4 regions of the Pseudarthrobacter ribosi genome follow, and region 1 is predicted to be linked to each of the others. Evidence: predicted binding sites of a transcription regulator. Region 1 holds the regulator's gene; each other region holds the start of a gene.
What was found. Region 1 encodes HrcA, which represses chaperone genes, less so after heat shock. Its sites were predicted from a motif close to TTNGCACTCGNNNNNNNCGAGTGCNAA; they were not measured.

Region 1 (5,283 bases):
AGGACCGCGAAGATGTTGCCCACCACCGGGACGAAGACCAGCAGGTTGCACACCACCGCAGCGATCGTGGGGGGCAGCGTGAAATTGAGGGCTTCCTTGGACTCCTGAGCCGTAAACGGGCCGCGGTCCTTGAAGATCAGGTAGATCAGCAGCGAGGGAACGCAGCCCAGAATGCCGCCGAAGTGCGCCAGTGTGGCCCACTGCCGGTCCTCGTTGGCCGTCAACGGCAGCGCATTTGCGGGAACGCCGTGGTACGGGGGCTGGCCATGGCCGGCCTGGTTGCCAGTGTGTTCGCGTGCGTTATCTGCCACGGTGTCGTCCTTCGGATTGCGGTGGTGCGTTGCTGCCTGGAGGTGCCAGGGCTGCGCCGGGAGCGTAGCCGCCTTACCAAGAATACTTGCTCGGGGGCGGAATCGCCGATCCGTCCGCTGGCGGGTGTGCTCGGCGGGGCGCTTCAGGGGACGGTCAGGAAGTCGATGACCTCCTCCACCCGGCCCAGCAGGGAGGGTTCCAGATCGGCGTAGCTCCGGACCGCGCCGAGGAGCTTTTGCCAGCCCAGGCCGATGTCCTCTTTGGTGCTGTGCGGCCAGCCGAAGGCCATCAGGATGCCGGTCTTCCAATCCACCCCGCGGGGGATCACCGGCCACTTCTCGATTCCCAGCACGGCGGGCCGGATCGCCTGCCAGACGTCGACATAGGGGTGGCCGACGATCAGGACGTTGCCGGCCGCGCCGGGGGACGCCATCACCGCGGCGGCGATCCGGGATTCCTTGGAATCGGGCACCAGGTGGTCCACCAGGACACCGAGCCGGCGCCCGGGCCCGGGCCCGAAGGCGCCCACGGCCCCGGCCAGGTCATCAATGCCGTGCAACGGCTCGACGACGATGCCCTCCACCCGGAGATCGTCCCCCCAGACCCGTTCGACGAGCTCGGCGTCGTGCTTGCCCTCCACCCAGATCCGGCTCGCTTTGGCCACCTGCGCGCGCTGGCCGGCCACCCGGACGGAGCCGGAGGCGGTTCTGGTGCCTGCGGCGGCCCCGGCGCCCGCTGCGGCGGTCCGGGGCGCCGGCGGCATCAGCCGGATCGGCTGGCCCTCCAGCAGGAAGCCGAAGCCAAGGCGGAAGGACCGGGACTTGCCGCGGCGGTCTTCGAGCGCCACCACGACCATGCCGCCGGACTTCTCCACCCGGGTGACGGCACCCACCCAGCCGGACTGCACATCCTCGAGCACCATTCCGCGCTCCACCGGCACTTCCGGCAGTTGGGTCTTGGCGGGCGCGGACAGGTCCTGGGGGCCCCAATTCTGGTACGACATCGGTTACACACTGCTTTACGCTCGGTTTGCTGCGGCGGGCTGTGCCCGAAAACACCCGCCCCAGGAGGAACGCCCGGAGCGAATTCAATGCTAACAATGCGGCGACTCATATTAGACTGGTTAGCACTTAGGCATGTCGAGTGCTAATCATCAGGTCTTTTGTGCCGGAACTGTGTCCGGCGCGGCCGGCGAGCGGCGGCACCGGATGCGGGACAGTCGAATGGAGGTGGAGCGTGAGCGAACCACGCAAGCTCGAAGTGCTGCGCGCCATCGTGGAGGACTATGTCCATTCACGGGAACCCGTCGGCTCCAAAGCCCTCGTGGAGCGGCACCACCTCGGGGTGTCCAGTGCCACGATCCGCAATGACATGGCGGCCTTGGAAGATGAGGGCCTGATCACGGCGCCGCACACGAGCGCTGGGCGGATCCCTACGGACAAGGGCTACCGGCTCTTCGTGGACCAGATTTCGGCGGTCAAGCCGCTCTCACCGGCGGAACGCCGCGCCATCCAGGCGTTGCTGGAGGGCTCCGACGACCTCGACGACGTCCTCGACCGGACCGTGCGGCTGCTCTCGCAGCTGACCAACCAGGTCGCCGTCGTGCAGTACCCCCACCTCAGCCGCGCCAAGGTGCGGCACATCGAATTCGTCCTGCTGGCGCCCCGCAAGGTGCTCGCGGTGCTGATCGCGGACACCGGCAAGGTCGAACAGCGGGTCATCGACGCCGGACAGGAGCTTTCCGACGAGGTCCTGTCCGAACTGCGCACTCGATTCCTCGGCAGCCTCTCGGGCACCCCGCTGAACCTGCTGCCGCAGACGCTGCACTCGGTCATTGCCAGCTGCCCGCCCGCGCGGCGCAGTGCCGCGCAGGCACTGGCCCGCGGCCTGGAGGCGCTGGCCACCAGCAGCCGCGAGGAGCGTATGGTGATGGCCGGGACCGCCAACCTGGCCCGCTCCAACGTCGACTTCCCGCTCAGCATCGGCCCGGTGCTGGAAGCGCTCGAGGAACAGGTGGTCATGCTCCGCCTGCTGAGCGACATGGCCGAGGACCCGCGGGGCGTGACGGTCAGCATCGGCCGGGAAAACCCGTATGACGGACTTGCCGAGGCCTCGGTGGTGGCGACCGGCTACGGCCCGGACTCGACGGCGAAAGTCGGCGTGCTAGGCCCCACCCGGATGGACTATCCGACCACCATGGCCGCCGTCCGGGCCGTGGCCCGCTACCTTTCGCGGATTCTCGGCCCCTGACGAACCTCGTCCACCCGGCCGGCCCGACGGGCCGTCACCAGACTTCTTGCCCCTAACAGGCAGTGCCCCACCGGCAGAACAAAAAGGAAGAGATACAAATTTTGAGCAGCCACTACGACGTTCTGGGAGTCTCCCGTGAAGCCACCGGAGAAGAGATCAAGAAGGCCTACCGCAAGCTGGCGCGGACCCTCCACCCGGACGTGAATCCGGGGGACGACGCCTCGGACCGCTTCAAGGCCGTCACCCACGCCTATGAGGTGCTGTCTGATCCGCAGAAACGCCGGATCTACGACACCACGGGCAACGAGAACGGCACCGACAACGGCTTCGGCGGCGGCAGCTACGCCGGCCAGGGCTTCGCGTTCCAGGACATTTTCGAGACCTTCTTCGGCGCCGGCGGCCAGGCCGGGCCGGCCTCCAGGGTCCGCCGCGGCCAGGACGCCCTGATCAGCGTCCGGATCGACCTCCGCGATGCCGTGTTCGGCGTCAACAAAAAAATCGAAGTGGACACGGCCGTCACCTGCCCCACCTGCGAGGGCTCGTGCTGCCGTGCAGGCAGCCACCCGGAACGCTGCGACATCTGCGGCGGCAGCGGCCAGGTCCAGCGCGCCGTGCGTTCCATCCTCGGCCAGGTCATGACCACGGCCCCCTGCGGGTCCTGCGAGGGCTTCGGCACCGTTATCAAGGACCCCTGCAACGAATGCGCAGGCCAGGGCCGCATCCGCAGCCGGCGTTCCCTGACGGTGAAGGTTCCCGCCGGCGTCGCCACGGGCACCCGCATCCAGCTCTCCGGGCAGGGCGAGGCAGGACCTGCCGGCGGCCCCGCGGGCGACCTGTACGTCGAGATCCGGGTCAACAACGACGCCACGTACGTGCGCGACGGCGACGACCTGCACGCGAGCCTCAACATCCCCATGACCGCCGCCGCGCTGGGCACCGAGCTGAACCTCGACACCTTCGACGGCCGGCAGGAGATCGATGTCAGGGCCGGAACCCAGTCCGGCGAGGTCATTACGCTCCGCGGGCTCGGCGTCACGCACCTGCGCGGTTATGGCCGCGGCGATCTCAAGGTCCACCTCCAGGTGGACACCCCCGCCAAGCTCGACGCCGCCCAGGAGGATCTGCTCCGCCAGCTCGCCAAGCTGCGCGGGGAACAGTTCAGCGAAGGAAAGCTCGCCGCGGGCGGTGGGGTCTTCGCGAAGCTTCGGGACCGGCTCGGTAACCTGTAGCGGTGAGCAACCCGGTCTTCTTCACCGCCCCCGGCACCCTGGACGGGGTGGCCCCCGGTTCCGTCTTCGTCCTTGACGGGTCCGAGGCCCGCCACGCGGTCACGGTGAAGCGGATTGCCGTGGGCGAGGCCGTGGACATCGCCGACGGCGCCGGAAAGCGCCTGACCGGCACCGTGGCCGCCGTCGCGCCCGGCGAACTGTCCGTGCAGTGCTCCGGACTCGCCGAGGAGCCCGGGCCCGCGGTGCGGCTCGTCCTGGTCCAGGCCCTCGCGAAGGGCGACCGGGACGAACTCGCCGCCGAAACCGCCACCGAACTGGGGATCGACGCCGTCGTCCCCTGGCAGGCGGAACGTTCGATTGTCCGCTGGAAGGCGGAACGCGCGGCGAAAGCCCACGCCAAGTGGCAGTCAGTTGTCACGGCGGCGGCCAAGCAGGCACGCCGCGCCTGGATTCCGCAGGTCCGCCCCGCCGTCGACGGCGCCGGGCTGCAGACGGCAGTGGCGGCGGCCGACCTGGCCATCATCCTGCACGAGGACGCCGTGCGTCCGCTGCGTCAGGTGCTGGAGGCCTGGCTTGCGGCCGATTCCACGGCCGGCTCCTCGGGCGATGGCGCTGCTGTGGACCGGGCAGACCAGAGCCGCGAGGTGCTGCTGATCGTCGGACCCGAGGGCGGCATCAGCCCGCGGGAAGTGACCAGGCTCTGCGACGCCGGCGCGGTGACGGCCCTGCTGGGGCACCATGTGCTGCGCTCTTCCACGGCCGGTCCCGCCGCCACGGTCCTCGCCAGCGACATCCTCGGCCGCTGGTAGCCCTCGAAGTACCGTCCGTGCAGAAAAAGCGATCGACTGCTCCGTAACCGCCGTTTTGACGGTTCAAAAGGGCCGTTACGGAGCAGTCGATGCGGTCCGTTCCGCGGGGGTCCGCTATTTGACCGTGAACCCGCGGGTGTCGACGTTCAGGTCCTCGGCCGGGTTGCCCTCTTCGAGCTGCGACACCCGGACCTCGTAGTTGCCCGGCCCCAGGCTCACCGACAGCCCGAAGGCTCCCGACTGGCCGGCCTCGGCCGAGGCCGTGACCGTCCCGTCCAAATACTTGGTCTCGACGCTGCCGTCGATGCGCAGGATCTCCCACCGGAGTTTGCCGCCCGGAGCGGTGCTGCGGCCGGAGATCTTGACGGCACCGTCCTCGACGGAGGTCCCTTCCTGGGGATCAATAATCCACACCGGCGCGACCATGCCCGTGCTGCGGGCCGTCGGGGAGCCAAGCCGGACGTGGTTGAAGGCGACGTAGTCCGTATGCCCGTCCACGAGCACCACCACCTGGATCTGCTGGCCGGCATCGATCAGCCCCGCACTGGCCGCGGCTGCGGTCGCGGTGTAGACGAGCTGCTGGACCGCGCGCTCGGCCATGTCCGGGTCCACATTGCTGTTGAAGGCGTCTGCGGACAGGTCCACCGTGATGACGTTCTTGCCCGAGATAGAGCTTGCCAGTT
Region 2 (5,283 bases), on a different contig from region 1:
CCCGGGTGATCTTCGAGGGACATCATCACGGCGTCGCGGGTCCAGATCCGGCCCGAGCTGCCGATCTCGGTGAAATCCGGGTGCAGCAGCACACCGGTGCGTCCGAGGTCGGCGCGGGTTCCGGGCAGAAGGAGTTCGCGCTCGAGTGCCTCGACGATGGCTTCCGGGCTTGCATCGGTGCCCGGGGCAGGCATGATGTCCTCGTCGAGCTCGCTGAAGAGGTCGGGTTCATCGAAAAGCGACGGTTCGCCGAACAGCTGCTGCTGACCGGACAGGGCCGGTACGGCCTGCGCTGACTGCGGGGCCTGAACGGCTGCGGGAGCGGTCCCGGCTGAGGGAGCCGGCGCCTCGGCCGCGGCGCCGAAGCCGGGGCCCTGCCGGACGGCTACGCCCTGCTGGTATGCCGTGGCAGCGGCCCTCGCGCGGTCATCCGCGGCCTCGTTCAGGTCGTGCCCGGCGTGGCCGCGCACCCATTCGAAGGTGTATTTGCGGCCGACCAGCGCCTGATCGATCTCCTTGAGCAGCTCGACGTTCATGACGGGCTTGCCGTCGGACTTGCGCCAGCCCTTGCGTTTCCAGCCGGGCATCCACTTGGTGACGGAGTTGATGACGTACTGGCTGTCGCAGAGGATGTGCAGGTCCTCGCCCGGCAGGTGCGCGGTGGAGCGGAACAGGTCCAGGACGGCCATGAGCTCGCCCATGTTGTTGGTGCCGTGCGGCCATCCCCCGGCCCGCCAGCAGTCGTCGCTCACGTACCAGGCCCATCCGGCCGGGCCGGGATTTCCTAAAGCCGAACCGTCGGCTGCTGCTGTAATCGTCACTGCACTATCCTGCCAGACCGGGCGGGCCTTCAACGCCGACGGCGGCCCCACCCGAAGGTGGGACCGCCGTCGTTGAACTGGACGTTCAGCGCTGGAGTAGCCAGCGCCGGAAGCCGGGTGGTTAGAAACCGCCCATGCCCCCCATGCCGCCCATGTCGTCGCCGCCACCCATGGCCGGGGAGTTCTTCTCCGGCTTGTCGGCCACAACGGCCTCGGTGGTGAGGAACAGGCCGGCAATGGACGCCGCGTTCTGCAGGGCAGAGCGGGTGACCTTGACCGGGTCGTTGATGCCGGCAGCCAGCAGGTCGACGTACTCGCCGGTTGCTGCGTTCAGGCCGTGGCCAGCAGGCAGGCCGCGGACCTTGTCGACGACAACGCCGGGCTCGAGGCCGGCGTTGAAGGCGATCTGCTTCAGCGGGGCGTCGATGGCAACGCGGACGATGTTCGCACCGGTTGCCTCGTCGCCTTCGAGCTGCAGGTTGGCGAATGCCTTGGCACCGGCCTGGATCAGGGCAACGCCACCGCCGGCGACGATGCCCTCTTCAACAGCAGCCTTGGCGTTGCGGACAGCGTCCTCAATGCGGTGCTTGCGTTCCTTGAGCTCGACCTCCGTTGCGGCACCGGCCTTGATGACTGCAACGCCGCCGGCCAGCTTGGCCAGGCGTTCCTGCAGCTTCTCGCGGTCGTAATCCGAATCGGAGTTCTCGATTTCGGCACGGATCTGGGAAACGCGGCCGGAAATCTGGTCAGCGTCGCCGGCACCCTCGACGATGGTGGTCTCGTCCTTGGTCACAACGACCTTGCGGGCGCGGCCCAGGAGTTCGAGTCCGGCGGTCTCAAGCTTGAGGCCGACTTCCTCGGAGATGACCTGGCCACCGGTGAGGATGGCGATGTCGGCGAGCTGCGCCTTGCGGCGGTCACCGAAGCCCGGAGCCTTGACGGCGACGGACTTGAAGGTGCCACGGATCTTGTTGACGATCAGGGTGGCCAGGGCCTCGCCCTCAATGTCTTCGGCAATGATCAGCAGCGGCTTGGAGGACTGCATGACCTTCTCGAGGACAGCAACCAGTTCCTTGACGTTGGAGATCTTCGAGTTGACGATCAGGATGTAAGGATCCTCGAGGACCGTTTCCTGGCGCTCAGCGTCGGTGACGAAGTAAGCGGAAATGTAGCCCTTGTCGAAGCGCATGCCTTCGGTGAGCTCCAGCTCGAGGCCGAACGTGTTCGACTCCTCGACGGTGATGACGCCTTCCTTGCCGACCTTATCCAGGGCCTCGGCAATCAGGGCGCCAATCTCGTTGTCACCGGCGGAGATCGACGCGGTGGCGGCAATCTCTTCCTTGGTTTCGATTTCCTTGGCGGAGGCCAGGAGCTCGCGGGTGACAGCTTCGACAGCCTTCTCGATGCCGCGCTTGAGGGACAGGGGATCAGCGCCGGCCGCGACGTTGCGCAGGCCTTCCTTGACCAGGGCCTGAGCCAGCACGGTGGCGGTGGTGGTTCCGTCGCCGGCGACGTCATCCGTCTTCTTGGCAACTTCCTTGACCAGCTCGGCGCCGATCTTCTCGTAAGGATCGTCCAGCTCGATCTCCTTGGCGATGGAAACACCATCGTTGGTGATCGTGGGGGCGCCCCACTTCTTTTCGAGGACGACGTTGCGTCCACGCGGGCCGAGGGTGACCTTGACGGCGTCGGCGAGGATGTTCAGGCCCCGCTCAAGACCGCGGCGTGCCTCTTCATCAAATGCAATGATCTTGGCCATAACGGCAGTAGTCCTTTCGGGACAGTCGTTAAGAATGAACCTTTGCTGCGGTGCCCGCGACGGACGATCCTTGCCCCGCGGCCTCTGTATGCCGCCGGGCCAGGGATCTCACCCCAGCCAGGTGTTTCTTTCGCTCCCGGAGGCGGCTGCTGCAACTTCGCGGCCGGGCGAACCGGGCGTCGTTTTAGCAGTCAATACGCGGGAGTGCTAACTCAATAATTAGCACTCCCCCGGGGAGAGTGCAAGCAGTGGGCGTGCCGGGACGCGCTGCACCGGCCCGCTGGCGGGCCTCCGGCACGACGCAATACGCTACGGGCGATTAACTCCCGTTGCTGCCGGCCGTCTCGCTGCCGCTCATGGTTGCCGTGTTGTCCGCGCCATATGTGTAGACGACGTAGTTGGCGGAACTGACACCGCCGTTGGCGTCGAAGCCGATTCGCCCGGATTCGCCGTCGTAGTCGGGCTGCTTGCCGGTCCGGAGGACGTCCAGGCACTCCTGGTAGCTCTTGCAGAGAGTGGCTTCGCCGGCGGTCCCGGCGCCGCCGGACGTCTGGGGTTTGCCGCCCGAGACGGCGATCAGGCGGGCCGCAATGGACGCTCCGGCGTCGTCCTCCGCGGCAGCGGCCGCAATGGCGGCGACGTTGACGGCGTCGTACGTTTCTGCGGCAAAGGTCATGTCCGCCAGCTCGGGATCCACGGAGACCAGTTCGCCCTGGAAGTGCGCGGAGGCAAAGGTCCCGGGCAGGATCCCCCGGGCACCGCCGAGGGCGCTGGATCCGAGGCCGGAGCCGTACTGGCTGACCGCGCCGTCGCTGAGGATGAGCTTCTTTCCGGCAACGCCGGCGTTGTTCAGCTCGGCGATGGCGCCCTGCGCCCCGGCCCGCGAGACGAGCACGACGGCGTCGGGAGCCGCCGCCTTGACGGCAGCGGCCGCCTGCTGGGCCAGGCCGGGAGCGAACCCGGCGACAGTCACGGGCCCGAGGCCGGACTGCCGGGCGGCCGCGGCGACGGCGGTGGACACGTCCTTGCCGTAGCTGCCTTCCTCGTACACCACGGCGAGGGTGGCGGCACCGCTGTCCCTGGCGAGCTTGACCAGCACGGGGGCCTGCGCAATGTCGGCTGCCGACGTCCGGAAATAGAAGCCGCCGCTCTCGTAACTGCTGAGCCCGCTGGCGGCGTTCGCGGGGGAAATCATGACGACGTCGGCTTTGGCCAGCACATCGATGGCGGCGGGCGCCCGGCTCGAGTCCGTCGGGCCAATGACGACGTCGGCTTTGGCCGCCACCAGCGCCTTGGCCTGCGCTGCGGTGTCCGCACTGATGGTCTCCGAGAGCAACTCCACCGGTTTGCCTTTGTGGCCTCCGGCGGCGTTGATTTCCTTCACGGCAAGCTTTGCGGCGGCCAACTGGGGGGCGTTGAGGAAGTTCTGCGGGCCGGTGTTGTCGAGGATCAGCCCGATCCGCAGCGTGCCGTCACCGCTCGCGTCCGCCTGCTCCACGCGGGCGCCGCCCGTGGGACCCAGGCACGCGGTTGTGGTCAGCGCGGCAGCCGCGGCCACGGCCACGGCGCGGCCGCCGCGCAGGGCCGCAGCCCGGCGCCGGAGAGTGCTGCCGGGGGCCCTTCGGGCCACGGCCTGGTCGGCCGGGTCCTGCGGCGCGGGCGCTGCGGCGGCGAAAGTCACTGGACGGGCCGGACGCTTTCGGCCTGCGGGCCTTTTTCGCCCTCGCCGACCTCGAGTTCCACGCGCTGCCCCTCGTCCAGGGCACGGTAGCCCTCCCCCGCGATGGCAGACCAGTGCACGAAGACATCGGCCCCGGAGCTGTCCACGGTGATGAACCCGTAGCCCTTCTCGGCGTTGAACCATTTGACGGTTCCCAATGTCATGGTGTCCACACTTTCGGTTGGCTGGCGGGCGGCCCACCACGATGTGGGCCGCGGAATGCGAAACGCAGCATGCAAGACCAGAATGCAAGGCCTGCATGCAAAACGCGTCATGCAAAACGCAGAATGCAATTACTGTACCCACAGCCTCGGGCCGGGGCGCAGGGCGGGGTCGGGTCAGGCGGTCAATAGTTATTCAGGCGTAACCGGAACGGACTACTGGAAACCTGGCGCCAGGACAACAACGAGCGGGAGCTGGAATTCGGCCGAGTCCACGACGGTCGGGATGCCCAGGAGCTTGCCAAGGGCCTCGGCGTTGCCCTTTTGCGCGGCGCCGCTGTAGAAAATGACAGAACGCTGCTGGGGCGCGCCACCCCAGTTTCCGAGTGTGCCGATCGTCCAGCCGTCGGTGGAGACGGTTCCGCCCACGCGGTTGGCAAGTCCAGCGGTGGTGGTGCCGTTGAAGACCGCCACCGGCTGGGTCTTGTCGACGACGGCAGCCGCGGAGGGGGTGGCGGACGCGGAGGGCGCCGCGCTGGCCTCGGGGCTAACCGGCGCCGGGCTGCTCGGCTCGGGACTGGACGGCTGGGGGCTGGTCGGCTCCGGGGCGGGTGACGCGGCGGCGCTGCTGCCAACCTGCTCGGCCGAGACGGCCATCGTCTCACCCCCGGAGGAGAATCCCAGCTTCGGCAGAATCAGGAAGGCCACGAGGCCAACGGCCAATGCCGCGACGCCGACGGCCAAGATCGCCCCGAGGCGGCGTCGGCGGCGCGTTTCGGCGACTGCCCGGTGGACACCCTGGCGTGTGGAGGTCTCCGGGAC
Region 3 (5,283 bases), on a different contig from region 1:
GGGGCTGCTGCCGGCCGCGAAACACTTTCCCGGCCACGGCTCCGTCAGCGTCGATTCCCATGCCCGGCTGCCGGTCCAGGGCGCAAGCCTGGAGCAGCTCCGGGCCAAGGACCTGAAGCCTTTCCAGGCTGCCATCGATGCCGGCCTGCCGATGGTCATGGCCGGCCACATCGACGTGCCCGCGCTCGAGCCCGGCGTTCCGGCCTCCCTGTCCGGGGCGGCTTACGCCGAACTGCGTGGCATGGGATTCCAGGGCGTGGCCGTCACGGATGCGCTCAACATGGGCGCGGTCAAGGGATCGTACCCCAACGACTCCGCCGCTCCGCTGGCCCTGGCCGCCGGCGCCGATCTGCTGCTGATGCCCGCGAACGTGGAGGCGGCCCACGCCGCGATCACCGCCGCGGTGCGCAGCGGCGCCCTGCCGCCCGAGCGGCTGGCCGAGGCGGCGCAGCGCGTGGTCACCATGATGATCTGGCGCGCCCGAACCGGCGCCGGGCCCGGAACGGCCCCCGGCAGCGGCAGCGGACTGTCCCAGGAAGTCTCCGCCGCGGCCATCACCGTGCTGGCCGGGCCCTGCCGCGGGCCGATGGTGCCGCCCAGCGTCCGGGTGACGGGCGGCTCGGCCCAGGACCGGGCGCGGTTCGCCGCCGCTGCCCGGAATGCTGGCATCAGCATGGGTGAGGGGCCGCTGGTCTCCCTGATCGGCGCGCCGGCATCACCGTCCGCACCGGCAGCCCCACAGACGCCGGCGGACGTGGCGGTCGCTCTCGACGCGCCCTGGCCGCTGGCGCACTCCACAGCTCCTGCCAGGATTGCACTTTACGGCCGGAGCCAGGGCGCTTTCGACGCGCTGGCCGCCGTGCTGGCCGGACACGCCAGGGCTCCCGGCAAGCTTCCGGTCGCCGTCGGATCCCAGCACCCGGGAACCGGCTGCGCGTGAGATCTGGCCGGCGCGGTCCGGCCCGCGCCCGGGAACGCCCTGCCCGGCCCCGGCCTGTCGTTTAATGGAGGGGTGCCCATCCTGAATAAAGACATGACCCTCTGCATCTCGCTCTCGGCCCGGCCGAGCAACAACGGGACGCGCTTCCACAACCACCTGTATGACCAGCTGGGCCTGAACTGGATCTACAAGGCCTTCGCCCCCACCGACCTCGGCCAGGCGATCGCCGGCGTGCGCGGCCTCGGAATCCGCGGCTGCGCCGTGTCGATGCCGTACAAGGAGGACGTCATCGCGCTCGTGGATGTGATGGACCCGTCCGCGAAAGCCATCGACTCGGTCAACACGATCGTCAACGACGGCGGCACGCTCACCGCCTACAACACGGACTACACGGCGATCGAGCAGCTGCTGCAGCGCAACGCCGTCCCAGCGACCTACTCGGTGCTGCTCCGCGGCGCCGGCGGCATGGCGAAGGCCACCGCCGCGGCCCTGCGCGACGCCGGGTTCCGGGACGTCACCGTGATCGCGCGCAACGAGGGGGCGGGACAGGCACTCGCCGGGCTCTACGGTTTCGCCTGGCGCGCCGACGTCGATGCCCTGACGGCCGACATGATCATCAACGTCACCCCCATCGGTATGGCAGGGGGCCCCGACACCGAGGCCCTGTCCTTCCCGCAGGAGGCCGTGGACGACGCGCAGGTGGTGTTCGACGTCGTCGCGCTGCCAGCCGAGACCCCGCTGATCCAGGCCGCCCGCGCGGCCGGCAAAACCGTGATCACCGGTGCGGAGGTGGCGACCATCCAGGCGCTGGAGCAGTTTGTGCTGTACACCGGGATCCGGCCCAGCGACGAGCAGGTCCGGGCCGCCGAGGACTTCATGCGGGCCCAGTAGCCATCCGTCCGGACGTGGCCCGGAACTAGACCGGCTCCACCGAGATGGCCACCCGCTCCTCCCCGATCCGGGTGAGGACCAGGGTGGCTGTCTTTTTGCCCTTGTTCTTGCCGCCGCCCGGGAGGAGCTGTTTGCGCAGCTCCTCAGGCGTGACCGACGTGCCGCGCTTCTTGATGTCCAGGACCCCGATGCCCCGGTCCTTGACCCAGGCCTTGAGCGCCTTGACGTTGTACGGCATTACCTCCAGCACCTTGTAGGGCCGGGCAAAGGGGGTGTCCCGCAGTTCCGGGGCGCAGATGTAGGCGATGTGCTCGTCCACGAGATGCCCGCCCAGCTGGAGCGCGATGTCGGCCACCAGCCCGGCGCGGATGACGGCGCCGTCGGGCTCGTAGAGGTAGCCTTCGACCGGCCCCACCGGGGCGACCGGGCCGCCGGCGAAGTCCTCGGCGCTGGTGAGCTCGGCCGCGCCCGCGGGGCCCAGCAGCAGGGCAGCCCGCCGGATCCCCGGACGCCGGACCGCGTTGAACCACAGCGCCACCTCGGTGACGTCCCCGCCCACCGACACCCACTGGGCCTCGCAGTTCTTGGGCACCGAATCGTGCGGCATGCCCGGGCCCATCTTCACCCCCACGGCCAGGCCGGCCCCGGCCAGGGACTCGACGAAGGACAGCGGCGGGGAAAAGTCCTCCGGATCCCAGAGCCGCTTCGTGCCCGAGGTGGAGGTGGTCCGGCGCGCCGGGTCCAGCCACACGCCGTCCATCCCGTCGAGGGACACGGTTGTCGCATCGGAATGGACCACGGTGGCGTTCCGGAACGGGATCAGGTTCATCGTGGCGCAGGCCGCCGTCGTCTCGTCCCTTTCCACCGCCGTGACCTGGATGTCGAGTGAGGCGAGCGCCATGGCGTCGCCGCCGAGGCCGCAGCCAAGGTCCGCCACATGCTGCACGTCGGCTTCCGCGAAGCGCTGCGCATGCCGGGCCGCCACGGTGAGCCGGGTGGCCTGCTCCAGGCCCGCCTGGGTGAAAATCATCTGCCGGGCGAACTCGCCGAATTTGGCCTCGGCCTTGGTCCGCAGCCGCGACTGGGTGAGGACGGCGGAGACGAGTTCGGGGGAGTGGCCGGCCTTCCGGAGCGAGGCGTTGAGGCGGAACGCCTCGTCCTCCTTGTAGGGGCCCAATGACGCCAGCAGATCCCAGCCCTCGGGGTTCAGCAGCGGGGCGATTTGGTCCTGCGGTGCGTCAGACATGGGATCAAGCCTAGTTCAGCGCGGGGCGGAGCCGTGCGCCCGATAAGGTTGACGGCATGGATGACAGCGGCACGAAAAACAGCGGCACGGACGAGGACGACCCGGAGGGCGGCGCCGCCCAGCAGGACCCCGACGGCGGCCGCCCCGCCCGCCGGGGACTCGCCCGCTACGCCCGGCCGGCGCTGATCGCCGGCGGCGTCATCGCCGTCGTGTGTGTGGCCCTGCTGGTCATCATCTTCTTCCTGGACTCCTTCAACGCCACCGTCTATTCCGTCGGCGGCCAGAGCGTCCAGGACGCCACCGACGAGGCGAAGGCCATCCGCGAGAACTACGCCGGGGTCCGCGCCGGCGGCGTCGTGTTCCTGGTCCTGGGCGTCGCCCTGGCCGCGGCCGGGGGCCTGGTGCTGTACCGGCACCGGAACGAAGCGGGTTCCGACGACGGCGACAACGGCGAGGATGTCGACTTCGAGGACCTCGGCGGACGGTAGTCCGCGACGGCACCGTGACCGGCACCGTGACCGGCACCGATGCAGGCGTCGGCGCAGGCCCAGCGTTCGCCGGGAACGAATTTCTGGCACTCGCCTTGACCGAGTGCTAACTACTTACATAGAGTCGTCATTAGCACTCTCCCTAGGAGGGTGCTAACACCTGAAGCTTTACAGCCAGGCTGCTGCCGGCACCGCGACGACGGTCTGTACGCCTTGGCACCACAGCTTTGTAGTCCACGAATTTGCTGACGAAAAGGAGAGGTCATTGTCGGTCTCTATTAAGCCTCTTGAGGATCGTATTGTTGTCCGCCCGCTCGAAGCCGAGCAGACCACGGCTTCCGGCCTGGTCATCCCGGACTCCGCGCAGGAAAAGCCGCAGGAAGGCGAAGTTGTCGCAGTAGGCCCCGGCCGCTTTGACGACAACGGCAACCGCGTTCCGATCGACGTCGCCATTGGCGACGTTGTTATCTACTCCAAGTACGGCGGAACTGAAGTCAAGACCGGCGGCACCGATTACCTCGTGCTGTCCGCCCGCGACGTTCTGGCGATCGTCGTAAAGTAACTCTCTTGGACCCCGCGCCGCCGATCCTCCTTTGACGGGTCAGTTGCGCGGGGTTCTGTCTTTGAAAGGACAAAACCATGGCAAAGCAGCTTGCGTTTAACGACGCTGCCCGCCGGTCGCTTGAAGCCGGCATCGATAAGCTCGCCAACACGGTCAAGGTGACGCTTGGCCCGCGCGGCCGCAACGTCGTGCTGGACAAGAAGTGGGGCGCCCCCACGATCACCAACGATGGCGTCACCATCGCCCGCGAAGTCGAGCTGGACGACCCCTACGAGAACCTTGGCGCGCAGCTTGCCAAGGAGGTCGCCACCAAGACCAACGATGTTGCCGGTGACGGAACCACCACCGCCACGGTGCTGGCACAGGCCTTCGTCAAGGAAGGCCTCCGCAACGTTGCGGCAGGCGCCGCCCCGGGCCAGATCAAGCGCGGCATCGAGGTCTCGGTTGAGGCCATCGCCGCCCGCCTGCTCGAAAACGCCCGCCCGGTCGAAGGCACCCAGGTCGCCAACGTCGCGTCCATCTCCGCCCAGAGCGACGAGATCGGCGAACTGCTGGCCGAGGCATTCGACAAGGTCGGCAAGGATGGTGTGATCACCATCGAGGAATCCTCCACCACGCAGACCGAACTGGTCCTCACCGAGGGCATGCAGTTCGACAAGGGCTACCTGTCCCCGTACTTCGTCACCGACGCGGAACGCCAGGAAGCTGTCCTCGAAGACGCCCTGATCCTGATCAACCAGGGCAAGATCTCCTCGGTCCAGGACTTCCTGCCGCTGCTGGAGAAGGCGCTGCAGAGCTCCAAGCCGCTCTTCATCATCGCTGAGGACGTCGACGGCGAGGCACTCTCCACGCTGATCGTCAACCGGATCCGCGGCACCCTGAACGTCGTTGCCGTCAAGGCACCGGGCTTCGGCGACCGCCGCAAGGCCATGCTGCAGGACATCGCCACCCTCACGGGCGCGCAGGTTGTCTCGCCGGAACTGGGCCTCAGCCTGGACACGGTCGGCCTTGAGGTGCTGGGCACCGCCCGGCGCATCACCGTCACGAAGGACAACACCACCATCGTCGACGGCGCCGGTTCGGCCGAGGACGTCGCAGCCCGGGTTTCCCAGCTGCGCGCCGAGCTGACCCGCACGGACTCCGACTGGGACAAGGA
Region 4 (5,283 bases), on a different contig from region 1:
TACCGCGCCGTGGATGAAGACCTGGTGCGGCAGCTAAGCAAGGGCTTCTACGACGGCGGACTTCGCCGCCTGCCGGAAGGCCAGTCCGCGACCGGGCTGGACCGCGCCCTGACGGTGGAATACCTGCCGGACGGCACGGGACTGCCCAGCGCCGACCAGGACGGTGTCGAATCCGTCGTGGCCGAGGTCAACCGTGCGGTGGAGCTCGTCTTCGAACACGCCAGACTGCGGCCGCGGACGTCGCTGGCTGTCGTCACCGGCAGCCTCCGGCACGCAGCCCGGATCGGCGAGTCCATCCGGCTGCAGCTGCCCAATTACCCGATGCTGGCCGGTTTTTTCACCGCCGGCGACGAATCCTTCCGGGTCGTGGACCTGGAACGCGCCCAGGGCCTGGTCCGCGACCATGTGATCTTCTCCCCGGGGTACGGACGAACTCCGCACGGGCGGGCTCTCCACAGCCTGGGACCGCTGTCCCTGGCCGGAGGACGGGCCAAGTTCGCCCTCGCCATGACACGGGCGCGGCGGTCGCTGCACGTGCTGAGCTGCTTCCGCCCCGAGGACCTCGACGTGACCCGGCTGAACCACGGCGCGGTCGACTTCTATGAACTGCTGGACCGTGAAATCGCGGGCAATTCCGATCTCGGCAGTCCGGCATCGCGGGCCGCCGCCAGCGAACAGGCCCTGGGGGCTGACCCCCTCGTGGCGGACCTCGGCGACCGCCTGCGGGCCCGGGGTGCCCGGGTCTGGCACCAATACGACGGCGCCCTGAACATGGTGGCCGCGGCCGACCCGTTGAGCACGCTGGGACAGGACGACGCCGAGATCCCCCGGCCCGTGGCGATTGAGTCCGACGGAACCGAGCAGTACCGGCGGCTGACCGTCCGCGAACGCAGCAGGCTCCGCCCGCAGCTCCTGGAACGACTCGGCTGGCGCTACATGCCACTGTGGACCATAGAGGTCTTCACCGATCCTTCGGCCTGCGCCGACCGCATCGGCGGGTACCTCGGCCTGGAAAAGCCGGCCGTGACGCACCGGAAACAGGCCTCGCCGGGATTCTTCGACGACGACGTCGAGAACCTTGCCGTCAGCGAAGCGCAGGCCTCGGAGCGGCGGGCACCGGTCGGACCGCCGGACAGTGCGCATCAGGATCAGGGCAGTAAGGAGGCCGGCGGCATGAGTGCGGATGGCGATACCCGGAACCACAGCGATAGCGAGAACGACCCCAGCGGCCAGGCCACTGGCGAAGGACGGGATGGCAGCCGGGACAACGCGACGGAACAGCCCGCACCGGTGGCGGCAGTTCCTGCCGGTGTGCTGCCGAACAAAGCCTCTGAAGATGATCCGAGGCGCTGGGGCGACGAGCCGGGCGGCTACGACCACGACTCCTGGCTTGAGGAACAGAAGCCTCCGCACTGGGGCTGAGTTCCCTCTCGGCCCGGACCGCCCGGGAGCGGGCTTCCGGGCGGGCTCCCGCCAGGAGATCGCCCGCCGGGAGGGCCGGCTAACCATGGGCGGCCGCCACGAGGACAAAGAACAGCTTCCCCTGCGTGGAGGCACCGGCGAGGCGACCGGCCTGATCGGCGTCGGCAGCGACGACCAGGAGGCCGTCGGTCTCCCCGGTTGCCAGCCATTGGCCCGCCCCGTTGCCATGCTCGGATGTCCACAGTACCGGCACCGCGGCGGCCAGCACCTGCGATGCTGCCGGCTGGTCAAAGCCATTGCCGGTGGTCATCACGACATTGACGAGTTGCCCGGGGGAGAGCAGCTGGATCGAGGCGGGATCGGCCATCCGGAGCGGCACCGCGGCAGACCCCGGAGGGCTTCCCGCCAACAGGCCGGGGCCAAGGAGCTGGGCATCAGATAGCAGTTGGCCCTTGCGCAGGGCCACCGCCAGCTGTTTGCCCTGCAGGGCGTCGGGGCTGCCGTAGCTGCCGGCGGGCACCAGCCCGCGCGGGACGCTCAGCACCGTCAGGTCATCCGGGCCCAGTGTTTCCCCGGCCGGGAGGTCCCGTGCGGCGGCGAACGCGGAAACCGTGAAGGCCGGGGCCGGCGTCAGCTGTTGGACCGTGAGACCGGCCGCCACGCACAGCAGCAGCGCCACCCCCAGCCGCCGGTTGCGGGCGAGCCACCGGGCCAGCCGCGTGCGGGGAGACTGCCCAGCGGGTCCCGGCCGGCGCCGCGGACTTCCGGAGGCCGACCGGATTCGGCGGCGCCTGCGGGACCCGCCGTTTCGCAGAACCGAAAAAGGGTGCCACGCGCCACGAAAAAAGGCCCCGAAGTTGACCCCAGGGACGACGCCTGGAGACAGGACGGGACGGGCGGGGGTGGACATAGCCCGACACTACGCACAGGCGGGGACGCCGGACAGGCGGGCTGTGGGCTATGTGGACAACGCCCCGACAGGCATCGAAACGCAGCGGGGCCGCAGCCCACAGGCAGTTCCTAGCTTGCGGCGGCGGCGGCAGGCGCCGGAGTTGCGGCCGGGGCAGGAGCCGGGGAGACGGTGCTGCCCTTGGCGTCGCGGGAGTCGGTCCGGTAGAAACCGGAACCCTTGAAGACGACGCCAACGCTGTTGAACTTCTTGCGGAGGGTCCCCTGGCACTCGGGGCAGGACGTGAGGGAGCTGTCGGTGAACGACTGCACGATCTCGAAGGCGTGGCTGCAGTCCTTGCAGGCGTATGCATACGTGGGCACTGGAAATCCTCCTCTGGGACAAACGAGCAGGTCCCGTGCTGTCCGGTGGGGACCGCAGCCGACATGTCCGTCGCCGCAATCCGTCCCTTAGCAGTCGCAGGGCCTGAGTGCCAATTCTATCACCCCTGCGGCGCGTCCCTTGATGAGCTACCGCTGCTGCAGCGTGAGCAGGCCCGCGGGGGTCAGGGCGGCAGCCACCTCCCGGTCAAAGGGCTCTGCCGGGATGCTGCCGGCGGGCAGGACCTCGTCTGCGTAGACGACGGCGGCGGTCGGCAGGGGCGGCAACAGCCCGCCGTCGGCCGCGGGCGCCCCGGGCGGGAGCAGGGCGGCCAACGCCGCCAGGAACTTGTCGTAGTAGCCGCCGCCCTGGCCGATCCGGTTACCGGAGTAGTCGACGGCGGTGGCCGGCAGGAAGATGCCGTCGGTGTGCTGCATGACGACAGTGTCGTGGCGTTCCCCCGCGGGCTCCTGGATCGGTGCGTAGCGGCTCCGGACAAAGTCTGATTCCGGAGTCCAGTACACCCAGCTCAGCGCCAGGCCGGGCTCGCAGACCGGAAGCAGCACCTGATGCCCGGCCTCGTGCAGCGCTGCCAGCAGGGGGCGGGTCGGGGGCTCGGAACCCACGCCCAGATAGGCGGCGAAAGTGCCCGGGCCGCCACTGGTCAGGCCGGCAGCCCAAGACAGTCCGTGCCGGGCGATGCCCGACCCGGCGTCCTCCAGCAGGGCCCGCGTCAGCGCGGCTCGCCGGGCACGGTGGCTTGCCCGGATCTCTTCCTTCGACGCCATGCCCGTGTTCCCTCCGTGTGATGCTGCCCGGGAAAGAGCGGTTTCCCGGCGGCCCGAATGATTACCCAATGTTTGGTCCCTCCGATAGATTAGTCCAGTGACTACACCCAACGCTCCCGTCCGCAAGGCCGTCATCCCCGCAGCCGGCCTCGGCACCAGATTCCTTCCGGCCACCAAGGCCATGCCCAAGGAAATGCTGCCCGTCGTCGACAAGCCGGCGATCCAGTACGTCGTGGAGGAGGCTGTCAAAGTCGGCCTGAACGACATCCTGATGATCACCGGCCGCAACAAGCGCGCGCTGGAGGACCACTTCGACCGCGTCCCCGCGCTGGAAGCCACGCTTGAAGCCAAGGGAGACACCGCCAAGCTTGAGTCCATCCAGGCGGCCAGCAATCTTGGCGACATCCACTACGTCCGCCAGGGCGATCCGATGGGCCTGGGCCACGCCGTGCTCCGTGCAAAGCAGCACGTCGGTTATGAGCCGTTTGCGGTCCTGCTGGGCGATGACCTGATCGACGCACGCGACGACCTGCTCAGCACCATGATCGAGGTCCAAGCGAAGACCGGGGGATCGGTGGTCGCCCTGATCGAGGTTGAGCCCTCTGAGATCAGCGCCTACGGCTGCGCCGATGTCCAGGCGATCGGCGGCGAAGAATACGTCCGGATCAACCACCTGGTGGAGAAGCCTGACGTCAGGGACGCGCCGTCGAACCTGGCCATCATCGGCCGCTATGTTCTCCACCCGGCGGTCTTCGAAGTGCTGGAAGGCACAGCGCCCGGCCGCGGCGGCGAAATCCAGCTCACCGACGCGCTGCAGGAGCTCGCCGCCGGTAACGGGGAAGGCTACGGCGTGTACGGCGTTGTCTTCCGTGGCCGCCGCTACGACACCGGCGACAAGCTCAGCTACCTCAAGGCCTGCGTCCAGCTGGCCTGCGACAGTGACGACCTCGGTCCCGGCCTGCGGGAGTGGCTGCCGGGCTTCGCCTCGAGCCTGTCTCCCAGCCTGGCCAAGTAGTCCCGGTGGGGGTCAGCTTCCACTGGCCGGTGACACTTGAAAGCGGCGACCTCGTGTTGCGCCCGATCCGGTACCGGGACCGCAAGGAATGGACCGAGGTCCGTTCCCGCAACGGCGAGTGGCTGGCCCCCTGGGAAGCGTCCAACCCCGTTCCCGGCGGTGGCCTTCCCGACTACCGCCAGATGGTGCGTTCCCTCAAGGCGCAGGCCGCCCAGGCCACGGCCCTGCCGTTTCTGATGACAGAGCGGACCCCGGGCTTCCGGGAACCCGTCATCGTGGGTCAGCTTACGGTCTCCTCCATCGTGTGGGGCTCAGCCATGATGGCAACCCTGGGCTACTGGGTGGACAAGGACCGGGCAGGGCACGGCATCGCGCCGACCGCCGTGGCGCTGGTGACGGACTACTGCTTCCAGAACCTTGGGCTGCATCGGATGGAAATCAACATCCGGCCCGAAAACGGACCCAGCCTCCGGGTGGTCGAGAAGCTCGGCTTCCGCGACGAGGGCTACCGGCCAAGGTTCCTGCACATCAACGGTGAATGGGCCGACCATCGGAGCTTCGCGCTGACCTCTGACGAAGTTCCGGAGGGGCTCCTGGCGCGGTGGCAGCAGAGCCGCCCCGCGTAGCCGTCAGACCCTTCCTGACCAGCGCTTACGCCATCAATCCAGTCAATTGACAGTTCCCCCGCGACACACCGGGGACAATGCCGCCCCGGACCCCGCAATGCTCATACGGTTTTGGTGTGGATATCCCTCTTAGCAGCTCTGTGATACTTGTCATTGCTGTTG

Region 2: the regulator HrcA is predicted to act here: its motif matches at 2,765-2,791, upstream of groL (chaperonin GroEL).
Region 3: the regulator HrcA is predicted to act here: its motif matches at 3,649-3,675, upstream of groES (co-chaperone GroES).
Region 4: the regulator HrcA is predicted to act here: its motif matches at 2,782-2,808, upstream of ACZYZ5_RS01830 (FmdB family zinc ribbon protein).

The regions. Positions count from the first base shown of each region.
Region 1 is NZ_JBVAYZ010000003.1:314,558-319,840, forward strand. Features, by position in the region: gene ACZYZ5_RS05090 (DUF4870 domain-containing protein) at 1-311, opposite strand, end outside; gene ACZYZ5_RS05095 (DUF3097 family protein) at 455-1,315, opposite strand; gene hrcA (heat-inducible transcriptional repressor HrcA) at 1,549-2,562, shown strand; gene dnaJ (molecular chaperone DnaJ) at 2,664-3,791, shown strand; gene ACZYZ5_RS05110 (16S rRNA (uracil(1498)-N(3))-methyltransferase) at 3,794-4,600, shown strand; gene ACZYZ5_RS05115 (GerMN domain-containing protein) at 4,715-5,283, opposite strand, start outside.
Region 2 is NZ_JBVAYZ010000004.1:262,681-267,963, forward strand. Features, by position in the region: gene ACZYZ5_RS06300 (RNase H family protein) at 1-821, opposite strand, end outside; gene groL (chaperonin GroEL) at 943-2,580, opposite strand; gene ACZYZ5_RS06310 (ABC transporter substrate-binding protein) at 2,900-4,162, opposite strand; gene ACZYZ5_RS06315 (cold-shock protein) at 4,258-4,464, opposite strand; gene ACZYZ5_RS06320 (LytR C-terminal domain-containing protein) at 4,678-5,283, opposite strand, start outside.
Region 3 is NZ_JBVAYZ010000002.1:27,448-32,730, reverse strand. Features, by position in the region: gene ACZYZ5_RS01940 (glycoside hydrolase family 3 N-terminal domain-containing protein) at 1-940, shown strand, start outside; gene ACZYZ5_RS01935 (shikimate 5-dehydrogenase) at 1,013-1,831, shown strand; gene ACZYZ5_RS01930 (THUMP-like domain-containing protein) at 1,857-3,077, opposite strand; gene ACZYZ5_RS01925 (hypothetical protein) at 3,134-3,565, shown strand; gene groES (co-chaperone GroES) at 3,831-4,127, shown strand; gene groL (chaperonin GroEL) at 4,205-5,283, shown strand, end outside.
Region 4 is NZ_JBVAYZ010000002.1:1,092-6,374, reverse strand. Features, by position in the region: gene ACZYZ5_RS01840 (AAA family ATPase) at 1-1,422, shown strand, start outside; gene cpaB (Flp pilus assembly protein CpaB) at 1,502-2,101, opposite strand; gene ACZYZ5_RS01830 (FmdB family zinc ribbon protein) at 2,443-2,694, opposite strand; gene ACZYZ5_RS01825 (5-formyltetrahydrofolate cyclo-ligase) at 2,842-3,480, opposite strand; gene galU (UTP--glucose-1-phosphate uridylyltransferase GalU) at 3,578-4,495, shown strand; gene ACZYZ5_RS01815 (GNAT family N-acetyltransferase) at 4,501-5,121, shown strand; gene ACZYZ5_RS01810 (hypothetical protein) at 5,238-5,283, shown strand, end outside.